DNA from 4 places in the Serratia rubidaea genome. Region 1 is predicted to be linked to each of the others. Evidence: predicted binding sites of a transcription regulator. Region 1 holds the regulator's gene; each other region holds the start of a gene.

What was found. Region 1 encodes PurR, which represses purine synthesis genes. Its sites were predicted from a motif close to CANGCAAACGTTTGCNTG; they were not measured.
Region 2: pyrD (quinone-dependent dihydroorotate dehydrogenase) is a predicted target of PurR. The motif match lies at 4,688-4,705, and genes of this name have one in related genera.
Region 3: purE (5-(carboxyamino)imidazole ribonucleotide mutase) is a predicted target of PurR. The motif match lies at 4,406-4,423, and genes of this name have one in related genera.
Region 4: purL (phosphoribosylformylglycinamidine synthase) is a predicted target of PurR. The motif match lies at 2,900-2,917, and genes of this name have one in related genera.

What each region holds. Positions count from the first base shown of each region.
Region 1 covers NZ_CP065640.1:3,738,621-3,746,547, reverse strand. The annotation lists gene nemA (alkene reductase) at 1-366, shown strand, start outside; gene gloA (lactoylglutathione lyase) at 569-976, shown strand; gene rnt (ribonuclease T) at 1,055-1,741, shown strand; gene I6G83_RS17560 (Grx4 family monothiol glutaredoxin) at 1,810-2,154, opposite strand; gene I6G83_RS17555 (C40 family peptidase) at 2,564-3,388, shown strand; gene sodB (superoxide dismutase [Fe]) at 3,755-4,333, shown strand; gene cydH (cytochrome bd-I oxidase subunit CydH) at 4,401-4,490, opposite strand; gene purR (HTH-type transcriptional repressor PurR) at 4,876-5,901, shown strand; gene punR (DNA-binding transcriptional activator PunR) at 5,921-6,847, opposite strand; gene punC (purine nucleoside transporter PunC) at 6,969-7,927, shown strand, end outside.
Region 2 covers NZ_CP065640.1:3,266,136-3,274,062, reverse strand. The annotation lists gene rlmKL (bifunctional 23S rRNA (guanine(2069)-N(7))-methyltransferase RlmK/23S rRNA (guanine(2445)-N(2))-methyltransferase RlmL) at 1-1,538, opposite strand, end outside; gene I6G83_RS15265 (YcbX family protein) at 1,642-2,745, shown strand; gene I6G83_RS15260 (cell division protein ZapC) at 2,748-3,296, opposite strand; gene pyrD (quinone-dependent dihydroorotate dehydrogenase) at 3,532-4,542, opposite strand; gene ssuE (NADPH-dependent FMN reductase) at 4,853-5,425, shown strand; gene I6G83_RS15245 (sulfonate ABC transporter substrate-binding protein) at 5,461-6,429, shown strand; gene ssuD (FMNH2-dependent alkanesulfonate monooxygenase) at 6,446-7,594, shown strand; gene ssuC (aliphatic sulfonate ABC transporter permease SsuC) at 7,605-7,927, shown strand, end outside.
Region 3 covers NZ_CP065640.1:2,680,314-2,688,240, forward strand. The annotation lists gene ybbP (putative ABC transporter permease subunit YbbP) at 1-1,811, shown strand, start outside; gene tnpA (IS200/IS605 family transposase) at 1,898-2,335, opposite strand; gene purK (5-(carboxyamino)imidazole ribonucleotide synthase) at 2,726-3,793, opposite strand; gene purE (5-(carboxyamino)imidazole ribonucleotide mutase) at 3,790-4,314, opposite strand; gene I6G83_RS12495 (UDP-2,3-diacylglucosamine diphosphatase) at 4,491-5,213, opposite strand; gene ppiB (peptidylprolyl isomerase B) at 5,224-5,718, opposite strand; gene cysS (cysteine--tRNA ligase) at 6,006-7,391, shown strand; gene malI (Mal regulon transcriptional regulator MalI) at 7,452-7,927, opposite strand, start outside.
Region 4 covers NZ_CP065640.1:239,920-247,846, forward strand. The annotation lists gene purL (phosphoribosylformylglycinamidine synthase) at 1-2,807, opposite strand, end outside; gene mltF (membrane-bound lytic murein transglycosylase MltF) at 3,083-4,546, shown strand; gene tadA (tRNA adenosine(34) deaminase TadA) at 4,543-5,049, opposite strand; gene yiaY (L-threonine dehydrogenase) at 5,267-6,418, shown strand; gene yfhb (phosphatidylglycerophosphatase C) at 6,491-7,147, opposite strand; gene I6G83_RS01115 (PTS transporter subunit EIIC) at 7,151-7,927, opposite strand, start outside.

The DNA.
Region 1 (7,927 bases):
GGTGAAGATCAGGAAGAAGCGGCGCTGTATCTGGTGGAAGAGCTGAACAAGCGCAATATCGCCTTCCTGCATATTTCCGAGCCGGACTGGGCCGGCGGCAAGCCTTACTCCGACGCGTTCCGCGATGCGGTGCGCGCGCGCTTCAGCGGCATTATCATCGGCGCCGGCGCCTATACGGCGGAAAAAGCCGAAGCGCTGATCGACAAAGGCTATATTGACGCCGTGGCCTTTGGCCGTAGCTATATCGCCAACCCGGATCTGGTTGAACGTCTGCAGCAGGATGCAGCACTTAACGAACCCCAGCCGGAGAGCTTCTACGGCGGCGGCGCACAGGGCTATACCGACTATCCGTTCCTGACGAAGTAACCCGCAACGCCTGCAACAAGGGCCGGCACGCTGCCGGCCTTTAGTTTTTTATCGATAATGGTGCACGCGATTTAGTGACAACGTCACAAGGGATACTCCCCCGCCGCGCCATTTGAATTCCCTTCTGCGACAACGCTATACTGAACGTCGTTTCAATAACTCGGCCGTTAACCACGGCAAACACCTGCTATTAGAGGAAATTATGCGCTTACTCCATACCATGCTCCGCGTCGGTGATCTGCAACGCTCTATCGACTTCTACACCAAGGTATTAGGCATGCGCTTGCTGCGTACCAGTGAGAACCCGGAATATAAATACTCGCTGGCCTTCGTCGGCTATACCGAAGAGAGCGACGGTGCGGTCATTGAGCTGACCTACAACTGGGGCGTCGACAGCTACGAGATGGGCAGCGCCTTCGGCCATCTGGCGCTGGGCGTCGACGACGTCGCCGCCACCTGCGACGCTATCCGTCAGGCCGGCGGCAACGTCACCCGCGAAGCCGGCCCGGTCAAAGGCGGCACCACGGTGATCGCTTTTGTGGAAGATCCGGACGGCTATAAAATCGAACTGATCGAGAATAAACACGCCGGCCACGGCCTCGGCAACTAAGTTTCCGTCGGGCGCATTCTGCGCCCGTTTTATTATCCGCCTGATAACCGCCTGCACGCCGCGGCAAAATTTGCCATAATGCGCGCTGCATTCGATGAAGATAAGAAACTGATGGCCGAGAAAAGTGATCTTAACGCCCTGAGTGGTCGTTTTCGTGGGTTTTATCCCGTAGTAATAGATGTAGAAACCGCCGGCTTTAACGCCCAGAGCGACGCGCTGCTGGAAATCGCCGCCGTAACGCTGAAAATGGATGAGGACGGCTGGCTGCAGCAGGATGAGACGCTGCATTTCCACGTTGAGCCGTTTGAAGGCGCAAACCTGCAGCCGGAAGCCCTGGCGTTCAACGGCATCGATCCGCACAACCCGCTGCGCGGCGCGGTCAGTGAATATGACGCGCTGCACGCCATTTTCAAAGCGGTGCGCAAAGGCCTGAAAGAGCAAGGCTGCAACCGGGCGATTATCGTGGCGCACAACGCCAACTTCGACCACAGCTTCCTGATGGCGGCGGCAGAACGCGCCGGCCTGAAGCGTAACCCGTTCCATCCGTTCGCCACCTTTGACACCGCCGCGCTCAGCGGGCTGGTGCTGGGGCAGACCGTGCTGGCCAAAGCCTGCATTGCCGCCGGCATGACCTTCGACAGCAGCCAGGCGCACTCCGCGCTGTATGATACCGAGCAGACCGCCCTGCTGTTCTGCGAGCTGGTCAACCGTTGGAAACGACTCGGCGGCTGGCCGCTGGCGCTTGACGCCGGCGACGACGAGTAACGCAAAAAAATGGGCGCTGCCGGTTTGTGCCGGCTGCGCCCACGTGCTTTACGTCAGAAACAGCGCCGTTACGACTGCTGATCTTCCTGCTTATACTTTGCCGCCGTCTCTTTGATCAGCGACTGCAGTTCGCCGCGCTGATACATTTCGATGATGATATCGCAGCCGCCGACCAGTTCGCCGTCAACCCACAGCTGCGGGAAAGTCGGCCAGTTGGCGTACTTCGGCAGCTCGGCGCGGATGTCCGGGTTCTGCAGAATATCTACGTAGGCAAAACGCTCGCCGCAGGCGGACAGCGCCTGCACGGCCTGGGCGGAGAAGCCGCAGTTCGGCAGCTTCGGCGAACCTTTCATGTACAGCAGAATCGGGTTTTCTGCGATTTGTTGCTGAATTCTTTCAATCGTCGTCATTATTGCTTCCTCAAGCCATCGGATGGCTACAACATGCGTTACACCGGGCTATTGTAGCGGCTGCGGCCGTTGCAAAAAAACGCCATCTTTTGCAAGGACATTCCGCCGGCCGCACCTGCGGCTCCGGCAACGCCCCTGCGCGCTAAACATGCCCGCAGAATAACATTTTTAATCCGACCATTTCACTAATATATTTTCAGCGCCGTCCGGCGACGGAATATTAACCAGCGCGGGCAAGGCGACGCTTTTTTCCTCGCTCGGCGATTAAATTTCAGTCAGGGGAAATGTTATTAACGTTTTCTCACAATATGGATTACGCTTTATTAAGTTCCGCGCTGTTTTATATCGCGGATTTGGGGAATACTGTGTTTAATTCAATCTCTGACTCGGGACCAAGGTTGGTAACGTCGACATGCGTCTAATTGTTACGCTTTTTGTGCTGCTGTTTACCCAGCTGTTCTTCAATCTGGCGCACGCTGCGCCACAGTCGCGCGTGGCCGCCGAACCGCGCAAAAGCCACGTCAGCGACGCGCGCCCGGACGAGCGCAGGAAAAAGAAAGCGCTGAAGAGCAATAAAAAAAGCCGCACCGCCGCGACGCCGAAAACCACCAAGGTTAAAACGGTTAAAAGCTCGACGATTAAAACCGCCAAGAAAACCACCCGCGTTAAATCCACGCGTAAAGCAACGCATCTGGCAAAAATTAAAGTTACCCCGCCGAAGAAAGGTTATAAAAAAGGCTACGGACGTCATCGCACTCACGGCCAGGCCACCAGCAAACTGCTGAGCGACGATAAACCGCTTAAACTGACCGCCGCGCATAAAAAACGCTACCAGCGGGCGAAGCAGACCGCGATGGCCAAGCTGATGAATCAGATGGGCAAGCCCTATCGCTGGGGCGGCGCCTCGCCGCGCACCGGTTTCGACTGCAGCGGGTTAATTTATTACGCCTATAAAGACGTGATGAAAATTAAAATGCCGCGTACGGCGAATGAAATGTATCACCTGCGCGATGCGGCGCCGATTAAGAAAAGCGAATTGGAAAAAGGCGATCTGGTATTCTTCCGCATTAACAACCGCGGCGCGGCCGATCACGTCGGCGTTTATCTCGGCGACGGCAAGTTTATTCAGTCGCCGCGCACCGGCAAGGATATCCGCATCAGCCAGCTGGATAATGACTACTGGCAGAATCACTACGTCGGCGCCCGCCGCGTGATGACGCCGAAAAACGTGCGTTAGTTCCCCCATGGCTGAGCCTGGCTCAGCCATTTATCCCCCGCCGGCGTCACTGTCGACGCTTTAAGCAGTTGAACGCTTAGCACGTTTTAAACCTTCCCTTCCCTTTGAAAGTCGTTAGAATTAATAACCTTAAAAAAAACATAACAACTCGATGCCCGGATATACCCGCAATAATTCGCGTGGCGGACAGCGGCAAGGGAAGGCATCCCGAAGGACTTACTGCGGGATGACTGAACGCAGCCAACGTCTCTGCAGCCTGAAGTATGACGGGTATAAGCAGCACGGTTTCGTCTGAGGGGTCACCCGCACCACCACATCCCGCAGGCGGCCATGGGCATCTGGCGCTATATCAATAAGGAGAAAGCAATGTCGTTTGAATTACCTGCATTACCGTACGCCAAAGACGCTCTCGAACCGCACATTTCCGCTGAAACGCTGGAATACCACTACGGCAAGCACCACAACACCTACGTGGTAAACCTGAACAACCTGGTGAAAGGCAGCGAGTTCGAAGGCAAAACCCTGGAAGAGATCGTGAAAACCTCTACCGGCGGCGTGTTCAACAACGCGGCGCAGGTGTGGAACCACACCTTCTACTGGCACTGCCTGTCGCCTCAGGGCGGCGGTGAACCTACCGGCGCGGTGGCTGACGCCATCAACCAGTCCTTCGGCTCTTTCGCCAAGTTCAAAGAAGAGTTCACCAAATCCGCCGTCGGCAACTTCGGCGCCGGCTGGACCTGGCTGGTGAAAAAGGCCGACGGCTCGCTGGCGATCGTCAACACCTCCAACGCGGCTACCCCGCTGACCGGTGACGACAAACCGCTGCTGACCGTGGACGTGTGGGAACACGCTTACTACATCGACTACCGCAATGCGCGTCCTAACTACCTGGAAAACTTCTGGGCGTTGGTTAACTGGGCATTCGTGGCGGAAAACCTGGCGTAATCGTCAGTTATCTGGCCAACAGAAAAGGCGCAGTGTTTACTGCGCCTTTTTATATTTCGCCGAACAATCAGTTCAGCGCAGCAATAAAACTAAAGGCAATAATCATCACCAGCGCGCAGGCGGTGGTGAACAGTGACAATTTTAACTCGGTTTCCATCAGAAACTCCCTTATCTGTTTCTCGACGCCAGCATAAAGCCCACAGTATTAATGGGTCAAATTATTTTCCCACAGTTCGCGGCAATCCCCAATTGATTTTGCGCAACGCCCGATAATGTTGCGGCAAAAAAAGGGCCAAGATTAAAATATTCGCCGCTTTCCCGACGGATAATGCTGATTTGCTCTTCCACTTTTGCGCAATATACGCCAAAATTCGCAGTTCACTGCTGCGTACCGGCCACGCGCCCCTCCGAACTAAGCAAGCGGCTTACGACTTCCAAACTAAAAACTACGTTTTCGAGATTTTGGAGCAGGATATACGCAGGCAAACGATTAACAACATACTTACATACTGCAAACATGTGAGTTCAGGAGTCATCTTTACATGGCAACGATTAAAGATGTGGCCAAACGCGCGGGCGTTTCCACCACCACCGTTTCCCACGTCATCAATAAGACCCGTTTCGTCGCCGAAGAGACCAAGGCGGCGGTCTGGGCAGCCATTAAAGATCTGCACTATTCGCCGAGCGCGGTTGCCCGCAGCCTGAAGGTCAACCACACCAAATCCATCGGCCTGCTGGCAACCTCCAGCGAAGCGCCCTACTTTGCTGAAGTGATTGAGGCGGTGGAAAACAGCTGCTACAGCAAAGGCTACACCCTGATTCTGTGCAACTCGCACAATAATCTGGACAAGCAGCGCGCCTATCTGGCGATGCTGGCGCAAAAACGCGTCGACGGCCTGCTGGTGATGTGTTCCGAATACCCCGATCAGCTGCTCGGCATGCTGGAAGACCACCGCAATATCCCAATGGTGGTGATGGACTGGGGCGTGGCGCGCAGTGACTTTACCGACACCATTATCGATAACGCCTTCGAAGGCGGCTATCTGGCGGGCCGCTATCTGATCGAACGCGGCCACCGCGAGATCGGCGCCATCCCCGGCCAGCTGTCGCGCAACACCGGCGGCGGCCGCCATCAGGGTTTCCTGAAGGCCCTGCAGGAAGCCAATATTGAGTTGCGCAACGAGTGGATCGTACAGGGCGACTTCGAACCGGAATCCGGCTATAAGGCGATGCACCAGATCCTGTCGCAAAAGCACCGCCCGACGGCGGTATTCTGCGGCGGCGATATTATGGCGATGGGCGCCATTTGCGCCGCGGACGAGCTGGGCCTGCGCGTACCGCAGGATATTTCAGTGATCGGTTATGACAACGTGCGCAACGCGCGCTACTTCACCCCGGCCCTGACCACGGTGCACCAGCCGAAAGAGCGTCTGGGTGAAATGGCCTTCACCATGCTGCTGGACCGTATTATCAGCAAGCGAGAGGAGTCGCAGGTGATCGAAGTGCATCCTAAACTGATCGAGCGGCGTTCCGTGGCCGACGGTCCCTTTATCGATTACCGCCGCTAAGCACGGCAGGCCGGCGCGTTTACGCCTCCGCCGGCCCCTGCTCCTCACTCAGCCACTCCTGATTCAAGGTTTCACTGTCCCCCAGATAATCCAGCAGCCAGGCGATGGCCGGCGACTGGTTAGGCTGCTGCCAGGTCAGGCAGCAGGCGCTGGGGGGAAACGGCTCCTGTAACTGCAGCACCGCCAGCTCACCACGCGCCACCAGCGGCAGCACCCGGTGCGCCGGCGCCATGCCGACGCATAAGCCGCCGCGCAGGCAATCCACCGCCGACACCCAGTCCGGCACCACCAGCCGACGCTGGTTATCCAGCGACCAGGTGACGCGTTTGGGCAGGCTGCGCGAGGTATCCTCCAGCAGCAGCGCCGGATAGGGGCGCAGCTGTTCATCGCTGAGCGCGCCGCTCAGCCCGGCCAGCGGATGCTCGGCGCTGACCACGCACAGCCAGTTCATAAAGCCCATATCGCGAAAGGCGAACCCGCCGCCGGTGGGCACCGCGCGCGTGGCGCCGATCGCCATTTCGGCGCGGCCGTCCACCAGCGCATCCCAGACGCCGTTAAACACCTCCGGCTGCAGCAGCAGTTCAACGTCCGGGAAGTGGCGATAAAAATCCAGCACCAGCTGCCGGCAGCGCTGCGGCTTTACGATCAGATCGACGGCGATCTTCACCTGGCCGCGCCAGCCGTTGGCGACCTGCTGACACTGACGCCGCGTGTCGAGCATTTTTTTGATAACAGCGCGCGATTCCTGTACAAACAGCGCGCCGGCCGGCGTCAGCGTCACGTCGCGATGGCGCCGCTCAAACAGCGGCACCGCCAGCCACTGCTCCAGCTGGCGCACGGTATAGCTGACCGCGGAAGGGACACGGTGCAGCTCCTGCGCCGCCGCGCTGAAACTGCCGGTACGCGCCACGGCGTCGACCACATCCAGAGAATATTCAGACCACATGCGTTTGCCTGCAAAATTTTTCAAACCAGTATGCAAATATTACCGTTTCACAACCAGAGATCCAGCCGGATACACTGCGCGGCGTGAAAACCTGCATCACAAATAACGACTGAGAACGACTATGCGAAACTTTGGATTTATGTGTTATCTGGCCGGCCTGAGTATGCTCGGCTTTCTGGCCACGGATATGTACCTGCCGGCCTTCGGCATGATGCAGCACGACCTGCAAATTTCTCCCGGCGCGATCAGCGCCAGCCTGAGTATCTTCCTGGCCGGCTTCGCCTTTGCGCAACTGCTGTGGGGCCCGCTGTCCGACCGGCTGGGGCGCAAACCGGTGCTGCTGATTGGCCTGGCGCTGTTCGGCCTCGGCTGTCTTGGCATGCTGTGGGCCACTAATGCGCTGCAGCTGTGGACGCTGCGCTTTATCCAGGCGGTCGGCGTCTGCGCCGCCGCGGTGACCTGGCAGGCCATCGTCATCGACCGCTATCCCGGCAGCCGCGCCAACCAGGTGTTCGCCACCATTATGCCGCTGGTCGCCCTCTCCCCGGCGCTGGCGCCGCTGGTCGGCGCCTGGCTGCTGAACCATCTGAGCTGGCGCGCCATTTTCGCCGTGCTGCTGGCGATCACGCTGCTGTTGCTGCTGCCGACGCTGCTGCTGCGTGACAAGCCGCGCCCGCGCGCCGACGAAGGCGCCGCACCCGGCATCGGTTTCCTGCAGCTGCTGAAGTCGCCGCTGTACAGCGGCAACGTGCTGGTATACGCCGCCTGCTCAGCCGGTTTCTTCGCCTGGCTGACCGGTTCGCCGTTTATTCTGGGCAGTATGGGCTACACTCCGAACGATATCGGCCTGAGTTACGTGCCGCAGACGCTGGCGTTTCTGCTCGGGGGGTTCGGCTGCCGCAGCGCATTAAGCCGTACGAACGGCAATACGCTGCTGCCGTGGCTGCTGGTGATGTACGCCGTCAGCATGGTGGCGCTGTATCTGGTTGCTACCCTGACCACGCCGACGCTGACCACGCTGCTGATCCCCTTCTGCCTGATGGCGCTGGTTAACGGCGCCACCTACCCGATCGTGGTGGC
Region 2 (7,927 bases), 470 kb from region 1:
TTAACCCACAGCTTGGCGTTAAACTCTTCCACCAGCAGGAACTCGCCCTTCTGCGCCAGTTTCTCATACTGGTTTTTCCCCTTCTGCCGCTCGCGGGTCTTCAGCACCAGCTGGTTGGACGGCAGCTCCAGCACCGCCAGCGTGGCGTTGATCACGTCAAACAGCCGCTGACGCGCCTTTTGCGCATCGACCGTTTTCGGCGGCGCGTACTCCTGCACCACCACTTTGCTGCCGTAGCGATCCACCGCAACGTTATACTCCGGCAGGTCGGCGTCATACAGGCGATAGCACTCAATCCCCTGCTGCTTCGCCCACTTATCCAGCTTTTTAACGTTCTTACGCAGCCGGTTGGCGAAATCTTCCGCCACCTGAATGCCGCCGCTGCCCTGCGGGTTTTCCGCCAGCTGATAGTTTTTCTGTACGCAGTCCAGCGGGCCGTTTTTGGCCTTATACTGGCGCTCGGCGCGCAGCTGCAGGCAGCTCAGCAGCTCCGGCGAAGCACTGAACAGCGACAGCTGCCAGCCGCCGAACGCGCTCTTCATAATGCGCCCCAGCATGTTGTGCAGCGCAATCAGCGCCGGTTCGCTTTCCAGGCGTTCGCCATACGGCGGGTTGCTGAGTACGGTGCCCGTCGGGCCTTCCGGCAGCGGATTGCTCAGCTTGCTGACGTCATTGACGTTAAAGGTAATCAGTTCGGCGACGCCGGCGCGGCGGGCGTTGGCGCGCGCCATATCAATCACCCGGCGGTCGATATCCGAGCCGAAGAAACGCGAGGTGGTTTCCTGCAGCCCGCGGCGGGCGCGCACCTGCGCTTCGGTCACCACTTCACGCCACAGCTCGGCGTTGTGGCCGTTCCAGGCGCTGAAGCCCCAGTGCTGGCGATGCAGCCCCGGCGCGCGATCGGCGGCGATCATCGCCGCTTCAATCAGTAAGGTACCGGACCCGCACATCGGATCCAGCATCGGCGTGCCAGGCTGCCAGCCGGAGCGCTGTACGATCGCCGCCGCCAGAGTCTCTTTCAGCGGCGCCTGGCCGGTCAGATCGCGGTAGCCGCGCTGGTGGAGACCCTCACCGCTCAGGTCGAGCGCCACGCTGGCCATATCGCGCTGCAGGAAGACGTTGATGCGGATATCCGGCTGCTGTTTCGCCACGGTCGGGCGCTGGTCGATTTTGCGGGTAAAGCTGTCGACGATGGCGTCTTTCACTTTCAACGCGCCGTACTGGCTGTTGCGAATCTCTTCGTTCACGCCGCTGAAGTGCACGGCGAAGGTTTTATCCACGCCGAAAATCGACGTCCAGTCGATCGCCTGCACGCCAAGGTAGAGATCCAGATCGCTGTGCACGCGGAATTCATTCAGCGGCAGCAAAATGCGTGAAGCCAGGCGGCTCCACAGCAGACTTTGGTACAGAAGACGATCGTCGCCTTGAAAATGTACCCCGCCCTGCACGACTTTACAGGCGTGGGCGCCAAGCCGCTCCAGTTCGCTTTTTAACAGTTCTTCCAATCCACGCGCTGTGCTAGCAAACAAAGAGTTCATATCGTACTTATCACCAAAAAGAAAATTGTTGCGCATTATAGCTAATCCGCACCGCTTGTCATAAAGTTGCTCCTCTCTATTTACAAAACCCACGGAGGCAAGGGTGATCACGCTTTCTCGGCTTTACGTCCATCCGGTGAAATCCTTACGCGGCTTGCAGCTTTCCCACGCCCAGGTGGCGAACCACGGACTGGCGTTCGATCGCAGCTTTATGATCACCAGCCCCGACGGCACCTTTATTACCGCGCGGCAATATCCGCAGATGGTGCTGTTCACACCGGCGCTGCTGGCGGACGGCCTGTATCTGACGGCGCCCGACGGCGACAGCGCGACCATCCGCTTTGACGACTTTGCCGCCGAGCAGCAGCCGACCGAAGTGTGGGGCAACCATTTCACCGCCCGGGTGGCGCCGGCGGCCATCAACCAGTGGCTGAGCGGCTATTTCCAGCGTGACGTCCAGCTGCGCTGGCTCGGGCCGGCGCTGAGCCGCCGCGTGAAAAAACACCCGGAGGTGCCGCTCTCCTTTGCCGACGGCTATCCGTTCCTGCTGATCAATGAGGCCTCATTCCGCGATCTGCAGCAGCGTTGCCCCGCCGGCGTCAAACTGGAGCAGTTTCGCCCTAACCTGGTGGTGACCGGCGCCGCGCCCTGGGCCGAAGACGGCTGGCAGGTGATCCGCGTGGGCGAGGTGATGTTCGATCTGGTCAAACCGTGCAGCCGCTGCGTGCTGACCACCGTCAGCACCGAACGCGGACGCAAACACCCGAGCGGCGAGCCGCTGACGACGCTGCAAAGCTTCCGCACGGCGGATAACGGCGATGTGGATTTTGGTCAGAATATGATTGCCCGCAACAGCGGAATTATCCGCGTTGGCGATACGGTGGAGGTGCTGTCGAACAAACCGCCGCGCCCGTACCACGCTGGCAAGGTAACCGAAAAGGTGCAGGCGCCGCAAAACCAGGCGCAAAGCCTTACCATCGACTATCAGGGCCAGGTGTTTAGCGGCAACAATCAGCAGATTTTACTGGAGCAGTTAGAGCAGCAGGGCATCCGCGTACCCTACTCCTGCCGGGCGGGGATCTGCGGAACCTGCCAAATGACGCTGGTCAACGGCGAAGTGGCGCCGCTGACAAAAAGCGCAGTGGCGAATGACGGCACGATTCTGTCTTGCAGCTGTATACCTAAAAGCGACCTGACGTTACGTTAGGCTCAGACCGCTCTGTCATACGCCGGGGCGGTATCGGCATCGTGCGCATAGGGCTTCAGGCGGTCGTGCATCACCTTGATGGCGTCGCCGAACACCATGGTGCGCCCCGCTACCGTCAGCTGTCCCTGCGCCAGTAAGCACAAGCTGGCGTTATCGCCGGCTTCCACCACCAGCAGCCGCGCATCCTGTCCGCTGTCCATCACCTTGACCGCCGCCAGCTCGCCGTTTTTCGGCTGCAGCGGGAAATGCTGCTGGGCAAAGTGCCAGCTCTTCGGCATCAGCGGCTTGAGGAAGCGGTAGGCCACCAGCGCGTTCAGCACCAGCTCCGCACGCTGCTCGTGACTGAGTTTGGTGCGTTTGCACTGTTCTTCATAGGTAAAGTACAGCGCGGCATCCTCGACGCAAAACGCGCATTCGTTAAAGGCGTCCGGCGTCAGCATCTTGGCCGGAAAACGCGAACGAAAGATCATCCCGTTGGCCAAATCAAGCATCAGCCGGTCGTGTTCGGCGTCAAAATACCAACGCCAATTATCGTCAGGTTTTATCTTCATCGTTTGTCCTTTATCGCCACTCGCCAACGAATATATCCGGCATAAAAAGAAGCCGCGCTCGCGGTGCGCCGCTGCTCAAACCGGTCATATAATTTACCCCAAAGGGTGAGTTTACCACCGAAAATCTGGTCTAAACATCGGATAATTCCGCGAACGATATTTAGCCTAATGGACAAAATATAGACGAGCCGGGGGAATAAATAAACCCCCGACAAGGTCTGAAAGGAAAAAAATATCAGATGTGGTTAACGATATCTTTAATCAAACGCGGACCGTGGTAGATAAAGCCGGAATAAATTTGCACCAGCGTCGCCCCCGCCGCTATTTTTTCACGCGCGGCGGTCAGGGAATCAATTCCGCCGACGCCGATAATCGGCAGTTTGCCCTGTAGCTCCTGCGACAGACGACGGATCACTTCGGTGCTGAGCGACTGAACGGGACGGCCGCTCAGGCCGCCGGCCTGCTCGCAGTAATTTAATCCCTGCACCAGTTTACGATCCAGCGTGGTATTGGTAGCGATGACCCCATCAATATTATGGCGAACCAAACTGTCGGCAATTTGGATCAACTCTTCTTCAGAAAGATCCGGCGCGATCTTTACCGCGACCGGCACATATTTGTGATGGCGCTCATGTAACTCCGCCTGCTTATTTTTAACCGCCGCCAAAAGATCGTCCAGCGCTTCACCATACTGCAGGGATCTTAATCCCGGGGTATTCGGCGATGAGATGTTGATCGCAATATAACCGGCATACGGATAAACTTTATCCATGCAGATCAGATAATCGTCTTTGCCCTCTTCAACCGGCGTATCTTTATTCTTGCCGATATTAATCCCCAGGATGCCGCCAAAGTGGGATTTTTTGACGTTATCAACCAGGTTATCCACGCCGTGGTTATTAAAGCCCATGCGGTTGATAATGCCTTCCGCTTCAACAATGCGGAACAGGCGAGGCTTATCGTTGCCCGGCTGCGGACGCGGCGTCACGGTGCCGATTTCAATAAAGCCGAAGCCCATCGCACCCAGCGCATCAATGCATTCGCCGTTTTTATCCAGACCGGCGGCCAGCCCCAGCGGGTTCTTAAAAGACAGCCCCATGCAGGTAACCGGTTTGGTCGGCACCGACTGGCGCACCAGAAATTCGAAAGGGGTGCCGGTGACACGGCGCAGTTGCTGGAAGGTCAATTCATGCGCGCGCTCTGGATCGAGCTGGAACAACGCTTTCCTGATGAGGGGGTAGTACATGTACTCTCCTGATTTCCCGGTTATCCCCAGAATGCGGAAGTGGCCGCCGCATCCCGAACGCTATTGGGTTAGTTACAAACCGGGGGCGTATTATCCGGGATCCCCGGCGTAATTGGAATTGATTCCGCGCAAAAAAAGCGTTTTTTACGCAAACGTTTTCCCGCCGATCCCGCCTCATACCGCCAATCCGCATTTGCGCATAACCAAAGCCAAAAATGAGATTTAAAAAACCGGCCGCTTTGCTGTTAGCTTTAAAACACTTACTCATCTTTTACTCATTAAACCTAACTTTTAGTTATAAGGATTGGTTATGCGCGTTATAACTCTGGCCGGCAGCCCGCGTCTCCCCTCCCGCTCCGCGGGGTTACTGAATATTGCCCAGTCATGGCTGCAGCGGCGCGGCGTTGAGGTGGAGCCTTACACCCTGTATGACTTCGACGCCGAAGATCTGCTGCGCGCCAATTTCAACAGCCCGGCGATTAAAACCTTCGCCGCCCGCCTGGCGCAGGCCGACGGGTTGCTAATCGCCACCCCGGTGTATAAGGCGTCATTTTCCGGCGCGCTCAAAACCCTGCTGGACCTGCTGCCCGAACGCGCGCTGGAACACAAAGTGGTGCTGCCGCTGGCCACCGGCGGCTCCGTCGGCCATATGCTGGCGGTGGATTACGCCTTAAAGCCGGTGCTATCGGCGTTAAAAGCCCAGGAGGTGCTGCACGGCGTCTTTGCCGATGACGGCCAGCTCACCACGCAGGGCGAGCGGTTAACCCCCAGCGATGCCGTGGCGCTGCGGCTGGAGGAAGCGCTGAACAGCCTTTATCTGGCGTTGAGCCGTCGTCAACCTGCGCCCTCCTCCGCAGAGGCGTTGCTGCAGACGCAATCCTGACCCTGCCGATAAACACCACCAATAAGGAAATAATGATGACGCGACTTTCTTCCTGGCGCCGCTGGCTGCAGACCACATCGCTGACGGCCGCTCTGACGCTGGGCGTGGCCTACGGCGCCGCGGCCGATCCCGGCCCCCAGCAGCTGCGCATCGGTTACCAAAAAGGCTCCGTCAGTCTGGTGCTGGCGAAAAGTCATCGTCTGCTGGAACAGCGTTTCCCGCAGACCAAAATCAGCTGGACCGAATTCCCCGCCGGGCCGCAGATGCTGGAGGCGCTGAACGTCGGCAGTATTGATGTCGGCAGCACCGGTGATATTCCGCCGATCTTTGCCCAGGCCGCCGGCGCCGATTTGCTGTACGTCGGCGTAGAGCCGCCCAAGCCCAAGGCGGAAGTGATTCTGGTGCCGGAAAACAGCCCGATCCACGACGTTGCCGAACTGAAGGGGCACAAGGTCGCCTTCCAGAAAGGCTCCAGTTCGCACAATCTGCTGCTGCGCGCCCTGCAGCAGGCCGGCCTGAAATTTACCGACATCAAGCCGGTGTATCTGACCCCGGCCGACGCCCGCGCCGCCTTCCAGCAGGGCAACGTCGACGCCTGGGCGATTTGGGATCCCTACTACTCGGCGGCGCTGCTGCAGGGCGGCGTACGGGTGCTGACCGACGGCAGCAAGCTCAACCAGACCGGTTCGTTTTATCTGGCCGCCCGGCCATATACCGAAGCCAACGGCGCGTTTATTCAACAGGTGCTGAAGGTGCTGACGCAGGCTGACGCGCTGTCCCGCAGCGACCGCGAGCAGAGCATCGCCCTGCTGGCCAAAACCATCGGCCTGCCGCAGCCGGTGATCGCCGCCTACCTGGATCACCGGCCGGTCACCACCATTACGCCGCTCAGCGCCGACACCATCAAAGCCCAGCAGCAAACCGCCGATCTGTTCTACGCCAATCATCTGGTGCCGGTGAAGCTGGATATTTCCCAACGCGTCTGGCAGCCCAGCGCCCAATAATTGAGGAGAGCTTATTATGAGCCTGAATATCTTTTGGTTCTTACCCACCCACGGCGACGGTCACTATCTGGGATCGAGCGAAGGGGCGCGCAGCGTCGATCACGGCTATCTGCAACAAATTGCCCAGGCGGCCGACCGCCTGGGATTCGGCGGCGTGCTGATCCCGACCGGACGCTCCTGCGAAGACTCCTGGCTGGTGGCCGCGTCCCTGATCCCCGTCACGCAGCGGCTGAAATTCCTGGTGGCGCTGCGCCCCGGCATTATCTCCCCGACGCTGGCGGCGCGGCAGGCGGCAACGCTGGATCGCCTCTCCAACGGCCGCGCGCTGTTTAATCTGGTCACCGGCGGAGACCCGGACGAACTGGCGGCCGAAGGGCTGCACCTTAACCATGAAGAGCGCTATGAAGCCTCGGCGGAGTTTACCCACGTCTGGCGCCGGGTGCTGGAAGGGGAAACCGTCGATTTCAGCGGTAAGCATATTCAGGTCAAAGGCGCCAAACTGCTGTTCCCGCCGGTTCAGCAGCCGCGACCGCCACTCTACTTCGGCGGCTCGTCGGCCGCCGCGCAGGATCTGGCCGCCGACCAGGTAGAGCTGTATCTGACCTGGGGCGAGCCGCCGGCGCAGGTGAAACAGAAGCTGGACGAAGTACGCGCCAAAGCCGCCGCCAAGGGCCGTAAGGTGCGCTTCGGCATCCGGCTGCATGTGATCGTGCGTGAAACCAACGACGAAGCCTGGCGCGCCGCCGACCGTCTGATCGCCAATCTGGACGATAAAACCATCGCCGACGCGCAGCAGGCTTTCGCCCGTTTTGATTCGGTCGGCCAGCAGCGCATGGCGGCGCTGCACGGCGGCAAGAAAGATAACCTTGAGATCAGCCCTAACCTGTGGGCGGGCGTTGGCCTGGTGCGCGGCGGCGCCGGCACCGCGCTGGTGGGCGACGGCCCGACGGTGGCGCAACGCATCCGGGAGTACGCCGATTTAGGCATCGACACCTTTATTCTTTCCGGCTACCCGCATCTGGAAGAGGCCTATCGCGTTGGCGAACTGCTGTTCCCGCATCTGGATGTCGCGCAACACGCCGCGCCGGCGCCGCTGCGTCCGGTCGCGCCTCAGGGGGAAGTCATCGCCAATATCTATGCGCCGCAGCGGGCGTCGCAAAGCTAAGGAGCCAGTTATGAGCCATCGCACACAGCGCCTGCTGCACCGTTTAGCCCCCTGGATCCTGCCGATCGCCCTGCTGGTTTTCTGGCAGATCGCCGTTGAGGCCGGCTGGCTCTCCAGCCGCATTTTGCCGGCCCCCAGCGCCGTTGCGACGGCGTTCTGGACGCTGACGCAAAGCGGTGAACTTTGGCAGCACCTCACCATCAGCAGCTGGCGCGCGCTGATCGGTTTTGGCATCGGCGGCAGCCTTGGCTTGCTGCTGGGCCTGATCAGCGGCCTGTCCCGCTGGGGGGAACGCCTGCTGGACAGCTCGGTGCAGATGCTGCGCAACATTCC
Region 3 (7,927 bases), 1.1 Mb from region 1:
GTTATGCGGCGGCGCTGACGCCGCAGCTGAAGGCCGACCAGCGCTGGTTTGATACGGAGAACGCCGGCGGCGCGCTGGGCAAATCGCTGCAGCGTTCGCAGCAATTCCTGCTGCTGTCGGCGCTGCTGACGCTGTTGCTGGCGGTAGCCGCGGTGGCGGTGGCAATGAGCCACTACTGCCGCAGCCGCCATGATTTGATAGCGGTGCTGAAAACGCTGGGCGCCGGACGCAAGGCGCTGCGGCGGCTGATTATCGGCCAGTGGCTGGCGGTGCTGCTGCTGGCGGCGCTGTGCGGCAGCCTGCTGGGGCTGGCGTTTGAGGCGCTGCTGATCCGGCTGTTGGCGCCGGTGCTGCCCAACGCGCTGCCGGCCGCCGGAGGCTGGCCGTGGCTGTGGGCGCTGGGCGCGCTGGTGATGATCTCTCTGCTGGTGGGGCTGCGTCCTTACCGGCAGCTGCTGGCGACCCAGCCGCTGCGGGTGCTGCGGCGCGACGTGGTGGCCAACGTCTGGCCGCTGCGCTATTTCCTGCCGGCGGCGCTGCTGATTGTGGTGGCGCTGTTGAGCCTGCTGATGGGCGGCAGCACGCTGTTGTGGTCAGTGCTGGCCGGTACGGTGGTGCTGGCGTTGCTGCTCGGCGCAATCGGCTGGGGCTGTATCGCGCTGCTGCGCCGTATCCGGCTGCGCAACCTGGCGCTGCGGCTGGCGGTCAACCGGCTGCTGCATCAGCCGTGGGTCACCGTCAGCCAGCTGGCGGCCTTTTCCATGTCGTTTATGCTGCTGGCGCTGTTGCTGGTGCTGCGCGGCGATCTGCTGGAGCGCTGGCAGCAGCAGCTGCCGCCGGAGGCGCCGAACTACTTCCTGATGAATATGACGGCGCAGCAGGTGCCGCAGGTGCGCGCTTTCCTGCAGCAGCATCAGATCGCGCCGGAAACCTTCTATCCGATCGTGCGCGTACGCCTGACGGAGATTAATCAGCGGGCGGCAACGGAGCTGGTGCGCGAGGACGATCCCGGCGGCGAGGCGGTCAATCGCGAGCTGAACCTGACCTGGCTGGCGCAGCGGCCGGAACATAATCCGCTGACCGCGGGTCAGTGGCCGCCGCAGCGCGGCGAGGTATCGATGGATGCCGGCATCGCGGAGCGGCTGAAGGTGAAGCTGGGCGACACGCTGACCTTCAGCGGCGATACCCAGTCGTTTCAGGCCAAGGTCACCAGCCTGCGGCAGGTGGACTGGGAGAGCCTGCGGCCTAATTTCTACTTTATCTTCCCGCCGGGCGCGCTGGACGGCCAGCCGCAGACCTGGCTGACCAGTTTCCGCTACGGCGGCGACGGCAGCGTGCTGACCCTGCTGAACCGGCAGTTCCCGACGCTCAGCCTGTTGGATATCGGCGCCATTTTGCATCAGGTCGGCGGCGTGCTGCAGCAGGTCAGCCGGGCGTTGGAGGTGATGGTGATTCTGGTAGTGCTGTGCGGCGGCCTGCTGCTGTTGGCGCAGGTACAGGTGGGGATGCGCCAGCGCCGTCAGGAGCTGGTGGTGTATCGCACGCTGGGGGCAAGCAAGCGCCTGCTGCGGCGGACGCTGTGGTGCGAGTTTGCGCTGCTGGGGCTGGCCGCGGGATTGGCGGCGGCGCTGGGCGCTGAAGCCGCGCTGTGGCAGCTGCAGAGCCGGGTGTTCGACTTCCCGTGGCAGCCGACGCCGCTGCTGTGGTGGGCGCTGCCGCTGCTCAGCGCGCTGTTGCTGTCACTGTGCGGCGGCTGGCTGGGCGTCCGGCTGCTGCGCGGACAGGCGCTGTTCCGCCGCTACGACGGCTAACGCCAGTAAAAAACCACCTGCATAGCAGGTGGCATTGATAGCGCCCCAGAGGGGCGTACTTAGCTCAGACTCTGAGAGCCTTCGCTTCACACCTCTTTTAGTGGAAGCTGGCTCTCTTCAACTTCATGCTTTTCCTGATACTTCACGTACTTTCTTATCATTTCTTCATTTATACCTACGGTATCTACGCAGTAACCCCGCGCCCAGAAGTGATTTCCCCACAACTTGTTCTTCCGCAGATAGGGAAATTTGCTGAACAGCCTAAGGGCTGTTTTACCTTTCAAATGACCTATCACATGTGAAATAGAAAGACGTGGCGGGACTTTTACCAGTAAATGGACATGATCTATCTGAACATTCAGCTCTACCACTTCTATCCCGAGTTGCTCACTTGAGATCCTTATCTGCTTGTAGACCTCTTTGCCAACATTATTCCTAAGGATGCGAAATCGGTACTTGGGTGTCCATACAATATGATATTGACAACACCAGAGCACATGAGATGCTTTCTGGAATCTACTCATGGTTAAATCCTTATCAGTTATGGGGATAACAGATTCGGATTTTCCCATGAGTAGCATTACTGGCAGAGCCAACTTGTTGCTGACCACCTCCATAGGAGGTGGTGTTCATGCAGAGATAAAAAAGGGTTCACCTGCGTGAACCCTTGAGATTGATGACAACGTGGTCTGAGAATCCGAGATACTCGGGCCTAGCGTAACGAGGGGGATTATGGGACGCGTCCCTGCGTCCCACCCTACGGGCCAACCTGGCGGTTGTTCAAATTTGCTCCCGGCAAATTTGTCCGGCGGCTTACGCCGCTACGACCCCATCGCCACGCTCTCCCTAATAACAGGCTTTGTCAGCAGTTTGAAGGGTTCACCAGCGTGAACCCTTGTTGCTAGCGGCGCAGATTACGCCAGCTTCTGCTGTGCCCACGCCAGGCCGCTTTGGTACTCGGCGGGCAGCAGCGGCGCCAGCTGTTGCAGCGCCTGCCGCAGTGCGCCAGCATCGGGATCGTTGAGGTTCAGGTGGCCGACTTTACGGCCGGCGCGCACCTCTTTGTCATACCAGTGCAGATGCACCAGCGGCAGCGCCAGCCAGTCGTTGTTCACACCGGTGCCGATCAGGTTCACCATCACCGACGGGGTGTTCACCACCGGCGTCGGCAGCGGCAGGCCGAGAATGGCGCGCAGATGCAGCTCGAACTGGCTGATGGAGGCGCCGTTTTGCGTCCAGTGGCCGCTGTTGTGCACCCTTGGCGCCAGCTCATTGATCAGCAGACGGTCGCCGACGATAAAGCACTCCATCGCCATCACGCCGACATAGTCCAGCGCGTTGAGGATTGCGGACAGCATCTGCTCCGCCTGCTGCTGCAGCGCCGGATCGGGCGTCGGCAGCGCCACGCTGGTGCGCAGGATACCGTCTTCGTGCAGATTATGGGTCAGCGGATAAAACACGCAGCGGCCGTCGTGAGCGCGCGCGCCCACCAGCGACACTTCGCCGGAGAAATTGATGCCCTGCTCGACGATGCATTCGCCGTAGGCGTCGGCCGGCAGCTCGTTTTCCTGGCCGGGGCGCAGACGCCACTGACCGCGGCCGTCGTAGCCGCCGACGCGGCGTTTGACGATCGCCAGCTCACCCAGCGTGGCGAACACCTGCGGCCACTCGGCCGCGTCGGCCAGCAGTTGCCACGGTGCGGTCGCCAGCTTCAGCTGGTCGAGCAGCTGCTTTTGCGTCAGGCGGTCGGCCAGACGCGGGAAAATATCACGGTTGACGAAGCTGCCGTGCGTCGCCAGCTCGCGCGTCAGCGCGGTTTCCGGCCAGCGCTCAATCTCGGCGGTAATCACGCTGTTTTGATACGGCACCGCCTCCGGCTCGGCGTCCAGACCGACCGGATAGACGGCGATCCCCAGCGGTTCGCCGGCCTGACGCAGCATGCGGCCCAACTGGCCATTGCCCAGTACGCAAACCGGCTTCATGCTTCCTCCCGCGGGTCCGGGTTGCTCAGCACCTCGTCGGTCTGCGCCTGACGCCAGTCGGCCAGCCGCTGCGCCAGTGCGCCGTCGTGACGCGCCAGGATCTGCGCCGCCAGCAGGGCGGCGTTGGCCGCACCCGCCTTGCCAATCGCCAGCGTGCCCACCGGAATGCCGCGCGGCATCTGGACGATGGAGTACAGGCTGTCTACGCCGCTCAGCGCCGCGCTCTGCACCGGCACACCCAGCACCGGCACCAGCGTTTTCGCCGCCAGCATGCCCGGCAGGTGCGCCGCGCCGCCGGCGCCGGCGATGATCACATCGAAACCGTTGGCGTCGGCCTGTTCGGCGAAGCTGAACAGTTTGTCCGGCGTGCGGTGAGCGGAGACGACTTCAACATGGAACGGGACATCAAGCGAGGTCAGGACGTCGGCCGCAAATTGCATGGTGGCCCAGTCACTTTTCGATCCCATTACAATTGCGATTTTAGCGCCAGCGGTGGTGGCTGAAGCGGCGTTGGCTCCCATGGGTGTAAGGCTCCTGTATTGTACAAGCGTTGGCCAATTGCCTGAGGCGGCAAGCCATTTGAGGGCGTAGAGCATACCACGGGCGCCCGGCAAGGAAAACGGTTGCGTAGCCGGTTTTCACCGTGAAAAGCGCGAATTCTTTCACTCGCGCCTGAAGTCAGTAGGTTAGCGATTTATCAGAACGGGAAGGCGATCAGCTCGACGTCGTCGCGGCTGACTTTGATCATTGAGCCTTCCTGGTGCCAGGCGCCCAATACCGCGCGGTGCGCCGCTGCGCCGTGCAGTGAAAGTTGATGAATGGCGGGACGGTGCGTGTGGCCGTGGATCATCCAGCGCACGTCGTGGCGCTCCATCGTCTGCGCAACCGCCTGCGGGTTCACGTCCATGATATCCAGCGTCTTGTGCTGATTGCTTTGCTGGCTGCGGGCGCGCATGCCGGCGGCAATCTTCAGACGCCAGCGCAGCGGCAGCGCCAGAAACAGCTTCTGAATCAGCGGATTGTGCACGCGACGGCGGAAGTGCTGGTAGTCGGTATCGTCGGTGCACAGCGTGTCGCCGTGCAGGATCAGCACGCGGCGGCCGTACAGCTCCAGCACCTGTTCTTCCGGCAGCAGGGTCATGCCGCTGGCGCGGGCGAAGCGTTTGCCCAGCAGAAAGTCGCGGTTGCCGTGGATAAAGTAACAGGGGACGCCGGCCTGCTGCAGCGCCTTCAGCGCGGCGGCGATCTCGGCGTGCAGTGGTTCCGGATCGTCATCGCCGATCCAGGCCTCAAACAGGTCGCCAAGAATGTATAACGCGTCCGCGTGAACGGCGTCGCGCTGCAAAAAATGCAGAAAACCGGCAGTAATTGCCGGTTCCTGTGCGCATAAATGCAGATCTGCGATAAACAGCGTGTGCATGCCGTCGCGGTTACTCGCTGACGGTTACGCTGGTGACGACCACGTCTTCGACCGGTACGTCCTGGTGCATGCCGCTGCGGCCGGTTTTCACGCCTTTGATCTTGTCGACCACGTCCATGCCTTCTACCACTTCGGCAAATACGCAGTAGCCCCAGCCCTGCGCGTTTTCGCCGCGGAAGTTCAGGAAGTCGTTATCAACCACGTTGATGAAGAACTGTGCGGTGGCGGAGTGCGGGTCGTTGGTGCGCGCCATGGCCAGGGTGCCGCGGGTGTTCTGCAGGCCGTTGTTGGCTTCGTTTTTGATTGGCGACTGGGTCGTTTTCTGGTTCATGCCAGGTTCAAAACCACCGCCTTGAATCATAAAGCCATTGATAACACGGTGGAAAATGGTGTTGTCGTAGAAACCTGCGCGGCAGTAGTTCAGGAAGTTTTCAACGGTGACCGGTGCTTTGTCGGCAAAGGTCTTGATGACGATGTCGCCGTGATTGGTGTGGAAAGTAACCATAGTTTTAATCCTAACAAGGTGAAGTGAGATGTTACAGCGGGCTGCAAACAATCAGACCGACCTTATAACATATCTCTATTAGCGAGTCAGCAGCGGGCTTGGCTTGCGCTGTCTGTTCGCCGGGTTTTGTTATAAGATAACACCGGAAGGCGGCGCGCGACGCAGGGTTTTCTGCCGATGATGTCAGCATTCCTTGGCCTTAACCTTGCATTACTGCGGCCTTCGGGGTTCAATACGCGGATCCCTGTTAATTAATATTGTTACAACGCACACCACGGAATGTCCCGATGCTAAAGATTTTTAATACCCTGAGTCGTCAAAAAGAGGAATTCAAACCAATTCATGCCGGAAAGGTCGGTATGTATGTGTGCGGGGTAACCATTTACGATCTGTGTCATATCGGCCACGGCCGCACCTTCGTTGCTTTTGACGTGGTGGCGCGCTACCTGCGCTATCTCGGTTACGATCTGAACTACGTGCGCAACGTGACCGACGTGGATGACAAAATCATCCGCCGGGCGGCGGAGAACGGTGAAACCTGCGAACAACTGACCGGCCGCATGCTGGCGGAGATGCACGCCGATTTTGACGCGCTGCTGATCGAACGCCCGGATCTGGAACCACGCGCCACGCAGCATATCGCCGAGATTATTGAGATTACCCAGCGCCTGCTGGAACGCGATCACGCCTATGTGGCCAGCAACGGCGACGTGATGTTCTCCATCGACAGCGATCCGCAGTACGGCCTGCTGTCGCGTCAGGACCTGGAGCAGCTGCAGGCTGGTGCGCGGGTGGAGATTGACGACGTCAAACGCAATCCGATGGACTTTGTGCTGTGGAAAATGTCCAAGCCGGGCGAACCGAGCTGGGAATCACCGTGGGGCGCGGGCCGTCCGGGCTGGCACATTGAGTGCTCGGCGATGAACTGCAAACAGCTCGGCACCCATTTCGATATCCACGGCGGCGGTTCGGACCTGATGTTCCCGCACCATGAAAACGAAATCGCCCAGTCCAGCTGCGCCCACGACGGCCCGTACGTCAACTACTGGATGCACTCCGGCATGGTGATGATCGACCGCGAAAAAATGTCCAAGTCGCTGAACAACTTCTTCACCATCCGCGACGTGCTGGGCTATTACGATGCGGAAACCGTGCGTTACTTCCTGATGTCCGGCCACTACCGCAGCCAGCTGAACTACAGCGAAGAGAACCTGAAGCAGGCGCGCGCTTCGCTGGAGCGTCTGTACACCGCGCTGCGCGGCACCGACCCGGCGGCGCAGCCTGCCGGCGGAGAAGCCTTTGAGGCGCGCTTCCGCGAGGCGATGGACGACGATTTCAATACGCCGGAAGCCTATTCGGCGCTGTTCGATCTGGCGCGTGAAGTCAACCGCCTGAAAAGTGAAGATATGGCGGCGGCCAACGCCATGGCGGCCGAACTGCGCAAACTGGCGAACGTGCTGGGCCTGCTGCAGCAGGAGCCGGAAGCGTTCCTGCAGAGCGGCGCGCAGGCTGATGACGGTGAAGTGGCGGAGATCGAAGCGCTGATCAAGCAGCGCAATGACGCGCGTAAATCGAAAGAGTGGGCATTGGCGGATGCCGCCCGCGACCGGCTGAACGAAATGGGCATCGTGCTGGAAGACGGCCCGCAGGGCACCACCTGGCGCCGTAAGTAAGCGCTGAGTTCATCAAGCCATTCTCAGGCCGGGCGAGTGTGCCGCACTCCCCGGCTTTTTTTATGCCGACTCCCGGGCGACCAATTGGCCGGACAGCGTAATGCGCTGGGTCGGTAACGCCGGCTCCTTCAGCTTGCGCATCATCAGCGCTGCGGCCTGACGACCGGTCTCTTCGCTGGCGGAGGAGACGTAGGTGAACGACGGCGAGGTGAGGTTGACGTGCAGCATATCCTCAAAGCCAATCAGCGCCACCTGCTGCGTCAGAAATACATCCTTGCCGATGGTGCGCCCCACCTGATGAATGCCGTTAATGCAGCCAAGCATGGCGTCCGGCGAGTGGCAGAGCAGGGCGGTGATGGTGTTGTTTTGCTCGAGCAAATGGCGGGTTGCCTGGCTGGCGGCGCGGGTATCGTCGCTGCAGGCGGGGGCGGACTCCTCTTTGTAGCTCATGCCGTGCTGGACGAGCGCGCTGCGCAACCCCAGCAGCCGCTGCTGGCGAATCAGCGACTCCTGTCGGCCGCCGATATAGCCGATGC
Region 4 (7,927 bases), 1.5 Mb from region 1:
TCGGCGCTGACCTGAATCACCGCCCCCAGCTCTTCGTTAAATAATGCCGCCAGCGTATCCGTCCCCAGCGCCTGAATATCCGCCTCCACGCCGCAGTGGCCGGCAAAGGCCATTTCCGCCAGCGTCACCAGCAGGCCGCCGTCGGAACGGTCGTGGTATGCCAGCAGCGCACGCTCGGCCACCAGTTGCTGCATGGCGTTAAAGAAGCCCGCCAGCTGTTCAACATTGCGCACGTCCGCCGGCTTGTCGCCCAGCTGACGATACACCTGCGCCAGCGCGGTCGCGCCCAGCGCATTGTGGCCGTTGCCCAGGTCGATCAGCAGCAATTCAGTCTCACCCTTGTCGGTGCGCAGCTGCGGCGTCACGGTGTGGCGCACGTCTTCCACGCGGGCAAAGGCGGTGATCACCAACGACAGCGGCGAGGTCATCTCACGCTGTTCGTCGCCTTCCTGCCAGCGGGTTTTCATCGACATCGAGTCTTTACCCACCGGGATGGTGATGCCCAGCGCCGGACACAGCTCCTCACCCACCGCTTTCACCGCCTCATACAGGCCGGCGTCTTCGCCCGGGTGGCCCGCCGCGGCCATCCAGTTGGCGGACAGCTTCACGCGTTTGAGCGAACCGATTTCCGTCGCCGCCATATTGGTCAGCGCTTCACCGACCGCCAGACGACCGGAAGCGGCAAAGTCCAGCAGCGCCACCGGCGCGCGTTCGCCGATCGACATTGCTTCACCGTAGTAGCTGTCGAGGCTGGCGGTGGTCACCGCGCAGTCGGCAACCGGGATCTGCCATGGGCCGACCATCTGGTCACGCGCCACCATGCCGGTGACGGTGCGGTCGCCGATGGTGATCAGGAAGGTTTTTTCCGCCACGGTCGGCAGATGCAGCACGCGCTTCACCGCGTCCGCCAGCGTAATCGCCTCGCGCGCCACCGGCTCGCCCTGCGCCTGTAGCCGGGTGACGTCGCGTGTCATCTTCGGCGTTTTACCCAGCAGCACGTCCAGCGGCATATCGATCGGCTGGTTGTCGAAATGCGCGTCGTTCAGCGTCAGGTGCTGTTCTTCGGTCGCCTCGCCGATCACCGCGTACGGCGCGCGCTCGCGGCGGCAGATTTCATCAAACTGCGCCAGCTGTTCCGGCGCCACCGCCAGCACGTAGCGCTCCTGCGATTCGTTACACCACACTTCCAGCGGGCTCATGCCCGGCTCATCGTTCAGGATGTCGCGCAGTTCAAAACGACCGCCGCGGCCGCCGTCGCTGACCAGCTCCGGCATGGCGTTGGACAAACCGCCGGCGCCGACGTCGTGAATAAACAGAATCGGGTTTTCCGCGCCGAGCTGCCAGCAGCGGTCGATCACTTCCTGACAGCGACGCTCCATTTCCGGGTTGTCGCGCTGTACCGAGGCAAAGTCCAGATCGGCGTCAGACTGGCCGGAGGCCATGGAAGACGCCGCGCCGCCGCCCAGGCCGATATTCATCGCCGGGCCGCCCAGCACCACCAGCTTGGCGCCGACGGTGATTTCACCTTTTTGCACGTGGTCGGCGCGGATGTTGCCGATGCCGCCGGCCAGCATAATCGGCTTATGGTAGCCGCGCAGCTCGACGCCGTTATGGCTGTTGACCTGCTCTTCATAAGTACGGAAGTAGCCGAGCAGCGCCGGACGGCCGAATTCGTTGTTAAACGCCGCGCCGCCCAGCGGGCCTTCGGTCATGATGTCCAGCGCGGTCACGATGCGCTCCGGCTTGCCGAAGTCCTGCTCCCACGGCTGTTCAAAGCCCGGGATGCGCAGGTTGGAGACCGAGAAGCCCACCAGACCGGCCTTCGGCTTCGCCCCGCGTCCGGTGGCGCCCTCATCGCGGATCTCGCCGCCGGAGCCGGTTGCGGCGCCCGGCCATGGCGAGATGGCGGTCGGGTGGTTATGGGTTTCCACTTTCATCAGGATATGTGCGTCTTCCTGATGGTAATCGTAGCGGTCGCTGCCCGGTGCGGCGAAGAAGCGGCCGACCTGCGAACCTTCCATCACCGCGGCGTTGTCTTTATAGGCCGACAGCACGTGATCCGGCGTCTGTTCAAAGGTGTTCTTAATCATTTTGAACAGCGATTTCGGCTGCTGCTCGCCGTCAATCACCCAGTCGGCGTTGAAAATTTTATGGCGGCAGTGCTCAGAGTTGGCCTGCGCAAACATATACAGTTCGATATCCGTCGGGTTGCGCCCCAAACCGGTAAAGGCATTCAGCAGGTAGTCAATTTCATCCTGCGCCAGCGCCAGGCCAAGCTTGAGGTTGGCCTGCTCCAGCGCGCCGCGCCCTTCACCCAGAACGTCCACCGTCTGGTAAGGGGCCGGCTGATGATGGGCAAACAGCTGCTGTGCCTGCTGCAGATCGTCAAATACCGTTTCCATCATGCGGTCGTGCAGCAGCGCGGCCAGCCGTTGCCACTGCGCCTCGTCCAGCGTCGGCGCGCTGATGTAAAACGCCAGGCCGCGCTCCAGACGCAGTACCTGCGTCAGGCCGCAGTTATGGGCAATGTCGGTCGCCTTGGAGGACCACGGGGAAATGGTGCCCGGACGCGGCGTCACCAGCAGCAGGCGGCCTGTCGGGGCATGTTCGGCGAGAGAGGGACCATACTTGAGCAACCGCTGAAGTTTGGCATGTTCTTCGGCACTTAGCGGTGCGCTAACATCGGCAAAGTGGACGTACTCGGCATAGATATCACTGACCGGAAGTTGTGCGTCCTGACAGCGGGACAGCAGTTTGGTAATACGAAAAGCCGACAAAGCGGGCGAACCACGCAGTATTTCCATAATCAAAGTTCTCTCGTCTTCGAAGCAGCTGGTTTCAGCGCTTCATTGGGCGCAACAGGGGAAAACGCGCGCCATTATAGAGAATCCGCGCCGCCGACGAAACCGTTTGCGTGGCGATTCTTGATAATTCCTAATTCTGCCGTCTGATTGTCATATTGTGTCAATAAAGTTGCACACTGGCGTTTTGTTACGCAAAATGCCCGCGAATACTGTCGATATCCCCATACTAATAAATGCTTTCCGGCCGATGCAGACAGGCGTCGCCGCGAGATAACTATTTGAAACACCAAAAGCTAAACTACATTCTCATCGGCGTTATCGCCGTGCTTCTGGCTCTCGCGCTCTGGCCGAACATCCCCTGGCGCAGCGGACAGGGCGGGCAACTCGAAGAGATCAGATCCCGGGGAGAGCTGCGCATCAGTACGCTCAACTCGCCGTTAACCTATTTCACAACGCCCAAAGGCCCGAGCGGCCTGGACTATGAATTGGCGAAACGCTTCGCCAATTACCTGGGCGTGAAACTGGTCGTTTTGCCACATCAAAACATTAACGATCTGTTTGACGATCTCGACGACAACGACGCCGATATTCTGGCCGCCGGCCTGATTTACAATCAGGAGCGTCTGAGCCGCGCCCGCACCGGCCCGGCCTACTACTCCGTGTCTCAGCAGCTGGTATACCGGCTGGGCAACGCGCGGCCGAAAACCTTCGCCGATATAAAAGGCAAACTGGCGGTGGCCTCCGGCTCCGCCCACGTCAGCACCCTGAAGCAGCTGAAACACGACAAATTCCCCGACCTGCAGTGGGAATCCTCCAGCGATCTGACCTCGCGCGAGCTGCTGGAACAGGTGGCCGCCGGTAAACTGGATTACACCATCGGCGACTCGGTCAGCATCGCGCTGCTGCAGCGCATCCATCCGCAGCTGGCGGTGGCCTTCGACGTCGCCGACGAGGAGCCGGTCACCTGGTACCTGAAACGCAGCAGCGACGACAGCCTGTACGCCGCCATGCTGGACTTCTACAGCCAAATGGTGGAAGACGGCACGCTGGCGCGCCTGGAAGAAAAATACCTCGGCCATGTCGGCAGCTTCGACTATGTGGACACCAAGACCTTCCTGTCGGCAATCGACTCCGTGCTGCCCACCTACCAGCCGCTGTTCCAGAAATACGCCACGGCGTTTGACTGGCGTCTGCTGGCGGCGATCGCCTACCAGGAGTCGCACTGGAACCCGCTGGCAACCTCGCCGACCGGCGTGCGCGGCCTGATGATGCTGACCCGCGCCACCGCCGACGGGCTTGGGGTGAGCGACCGCCTCGATCCGGAGGAGAGTATTCAGGGCGGCGCGCTCTATCTGCAGCGCCTGATGGCGAAAATCCCGACGACGGTGCCGGAGGACGAGCGGATCTGGTTTGCGCTGGCGGCCTATAACATCGGCTGGGGGCATATGCTCGATGCGCGCAAGCTGACCAAAATGCAAAGCGGCAATCCGGACAGCTGGGTCGATGTAAAGCAGCGCCTGCCGATGCTCAGCCAGAAGCGCTACTACCCGCAGCTGACCTACGGCTATGCGCGCGGACGGGAAGCCTATAACTACGTAGAAAACATCCGCCGCTATCAGGTCAGCCTGGTGGGATACCTGCAGGAGAAAGAGAAAAAAGCCGAGCAGGAGCGGCAGACGCAGGCCGCCATGATGCAGAGCTACCCGGCGGTGCCGGCCAAGCTGGCGCTCAGCCTCGACTAATCCGCCGCGCCGGCCGCACGCTGCGCCAGCTTCAGCGCCTTTTTCTGTTCACGCCGCAGGCGGAAAAAGTTACTCAACGTCGCGGCGCACTCTTCCGCCAGCACGCCGGCGGTGATCTCCACCTGATGATTCATCCCCGGATGGCGCAGAATATCCACCAGCGAACCCGCCGCGCCGGTCTTTTCATCCGACGCGCCGTACACCAGACGCCGGATGCGGCTGTGCACCATCGCGCCCGCACACATCACGCACGGTTCCAGCGTCACGTACAGCGTCGCATTCAGCAGACGGTAGTTCTGCAGCACCGCACCGCCCTGCCGCAGCGCCATAATCTCCGCGTGGGCAGTGGGATCGTGGCGGCCGATCGGCCGGTTCCAGCCCTCGCCGATGACCTGATTGTCCAGCACCAGCAGCGCCCCTACCGGCACCTCGCCCTCTTCCTGCGCACGCTGGGCCAGCGTTAGCGCCTGGCGCATCCAGTAATCATCATTATATTCGCTCATTATTTCGCTCCTCGTGCGCTTTGCGGCGGGCATTATACACAGTAGCCGATTCCCGCTCTTCTTTTGTCGCCGGACAGTCCGCAGCGGCGTGGTTTCATCCGTCCTTTTTCCCGGCGCACGCGTTTTATTCGCCAAATCATTGTGGTAGATCATAACTCCCGCTGCCCGGACGGCGTAACGTAGTAGCTATAAAATCAATAACTTCAAGGAGCGCACAATGGCTGCTGCAACATTTTATATTCCTTCCGTCAACATGATTGGCTCCGGCTGCCTGGAAGAGGCGGCTAAAACCATGCAAGAGCAAGGCCTGCGCCATGCCCTGATCGTCACCGACCGGGTGCTGAACGACATCGGCGTGGTGGCGCAGGTGCAACAGCTGCTTGCCGCGCAGGATATCCAAAGCTGCGTGTACGACGGCACTCACCCCAACCCAACCACCAGCAACGTTGAACAAGGGCTGGCGCTGTTGCGTGAGCATCAGTGCGACTGCGTCATCTCTCTTGGCGGCGGCTCTCCGCACGACTGCGCCAAAGGCATCGCGCTGGTCGCCACCAACGGCGGCGATATCAAAGATTATGAAGGGGTTGACCGCTCCGCCAAGCCGCAGCTGCCGATGGTGGCGATTAACACCACCGCCGGCACCGCATCGGAAATGACCCGTTTCTGCATCATTACCGACGAAGTGCGCCATATCAAAATGGCGATTGTCGACAAGCACGTAACGCCGATCCTGTCCGTTAACGATCCGCACCTGATGGCCGGCATGCCGAAAGGGCTGACGGCGGCTACCGGCATGGATGCGCTGACGCACGCCATCGAGGCTTACGTTTCCAGCGCCGCCAACCCGATCACCGACGCCTGCGCGCTGAAGGCGGTAACCATGATTATGGCCTCGCTGCGCGATGCGGTGAACGACGGCAAGAATATGCAGGCGCGTGAAGATATGGCTTACGCCCAGTTCCTGGCCGGCATGGCGTTCAACAACGCCTCGCTGGGCTACGTGCACGCCATGGCGCACCAGCTGGGCGGTTTCTATAACCTGCCGCACGGCGTCTGCAATGCGGTGCTGCTGCCGCACGTGCAGGAGTTCAACGCCTCCGTCGCCGCCGGCCGCCTGAAAGACGTCGCCGTGGCGATGGGGCTGGAAGTCAGCAATCTGAACGACAGCCAGGGCGCGGCGGCCTGTATCGCAGCCATCCGCAAGCTGGCGCAGGATGTCGGCATCCCGGCCGGGCTGCGCGATCTGCAGGTGAAAGAGGAAGACTTCGATACGCTGGCGGCCAATGCGCTGAAAGACGCCTGCGGCTTCACCAACCCGATTCAGGCCAGCCACGAGCAGATTGTCGCCATCTTTAAAGCGGCAATGTAAAACTCCGCGTCGGGCGGTATTCGCTTCCCGGCTCAAACAAAGAGGGCAGGATTCACATCCTGCCCTTTTCCGTTATTCCAGCTGCTGCAGCTCGCCTTCCTTACTGACCCGCCAGCGATGCTCGCAGAAGAACAGCAGCGGGTTGTCCTGCTTGCTGTCGCTGTAGCCGCTGTACAGTTTTAACGGCGCGCCGATGCGCTGCTCCAGCTGCACCACCTTTTGCGCCCCCAGACAGCGCATCTCCAGCACCCAGCCGCCATAGCGGCGGCTTATCCGGCTGCCGATCAGCCGCACGCGCGGCAAAAACCGCGAATCCTGATATACCTGTTCCACCAGCCTTTCCGGAGAGCCGGTAATCAGCCACACCTGCGCATCATGCGCGTCGAGGTACTGACGCAGCCGCATCTGCACCACCGGAAATGCGGTCACCTTGGCGCGAAAATAACTGACAAAGCGCGCTTCCAGCGCCCGCAGCCGCGTCTCCGAATGGCCAAAGGTGATCGCCCACAGCAACAGGCTCATCGGCCAGCGCGCCGCACGCCCGGCGATCAGCATCACCGCACCCACCAACGGCAGCAGCGGGAACACCAAAACAAGATTCAGCGGCAGGTGCCGCAATAAAAAGCGCAAGAAGCTGCCAAACATATCTTCCTGATGCAGGGTGCCGTCCAGATCGAAGAACACAATGCGGCGCGACTCTTCGGCCTTCTGGCGTGGTTGGTCACTCAAACGCTACTCCTCAGGATCGTTAAACCCCATAATCCAGGTGAAAATAAACCCTGCTACAATCGTAATCAGCATCCCGGCCAGATACAACATCACCTTGCCCGAGACGATGGTCAGCGCCAAAGGCAGCCCGGAAAGGCCGAAGGTAATCACCGTCGCCACCTTCCAGTAGCTGATCAGCGCGCCGCCGACCGCGCCGCCAAGGCAGGCGCCGATAAACGGTTTGCCCAGCGGCAGCGTTACGCCGAAGATCAGCGGCTCGCCAATGCCGAGAATCCCGACCGGCAGCGCGCCCTTAATCACCTTTTTCAGCCGTGCGTTACGGGTTTTCAGCAGCACGGCGAGGGTGGCGCCAACCTGCCCCACGCCCGCCATCGCCAAAATCGGCAGCAGCGGATTGGCGCCGTGCGCCTGCACCAGCTCAACGTGGATCGGCACCAGCCCCTGATGCAGCCCGGACAGCACCAGCGGCAGAAACAGGCCGGACAGCAGCGCGCCCACCAGCAGCCCGCCCTTGTCTAGCGCCAGGTTGGCGCCGTGGGTTATTGCATCGGAAATATAGCCGCCCAGCGGCTGCAGCAGCACAATCGCCAGCGACGCGGTAATCAACGTGGTCAGCAGCGGATTTAAAATCAGCTCAACCGACTCCGGCAGCAGCCGGCGCAAGCGTTTTTCCAGCCAGCACATCAGCGCCACCACCAGCAGCACGGCGATCACCCCGCCGCGCCCCGGCTGCAGCGCTTCGCCGAACAGGGTGATTTGCGCCAGCTGCGGGCTGGAAAG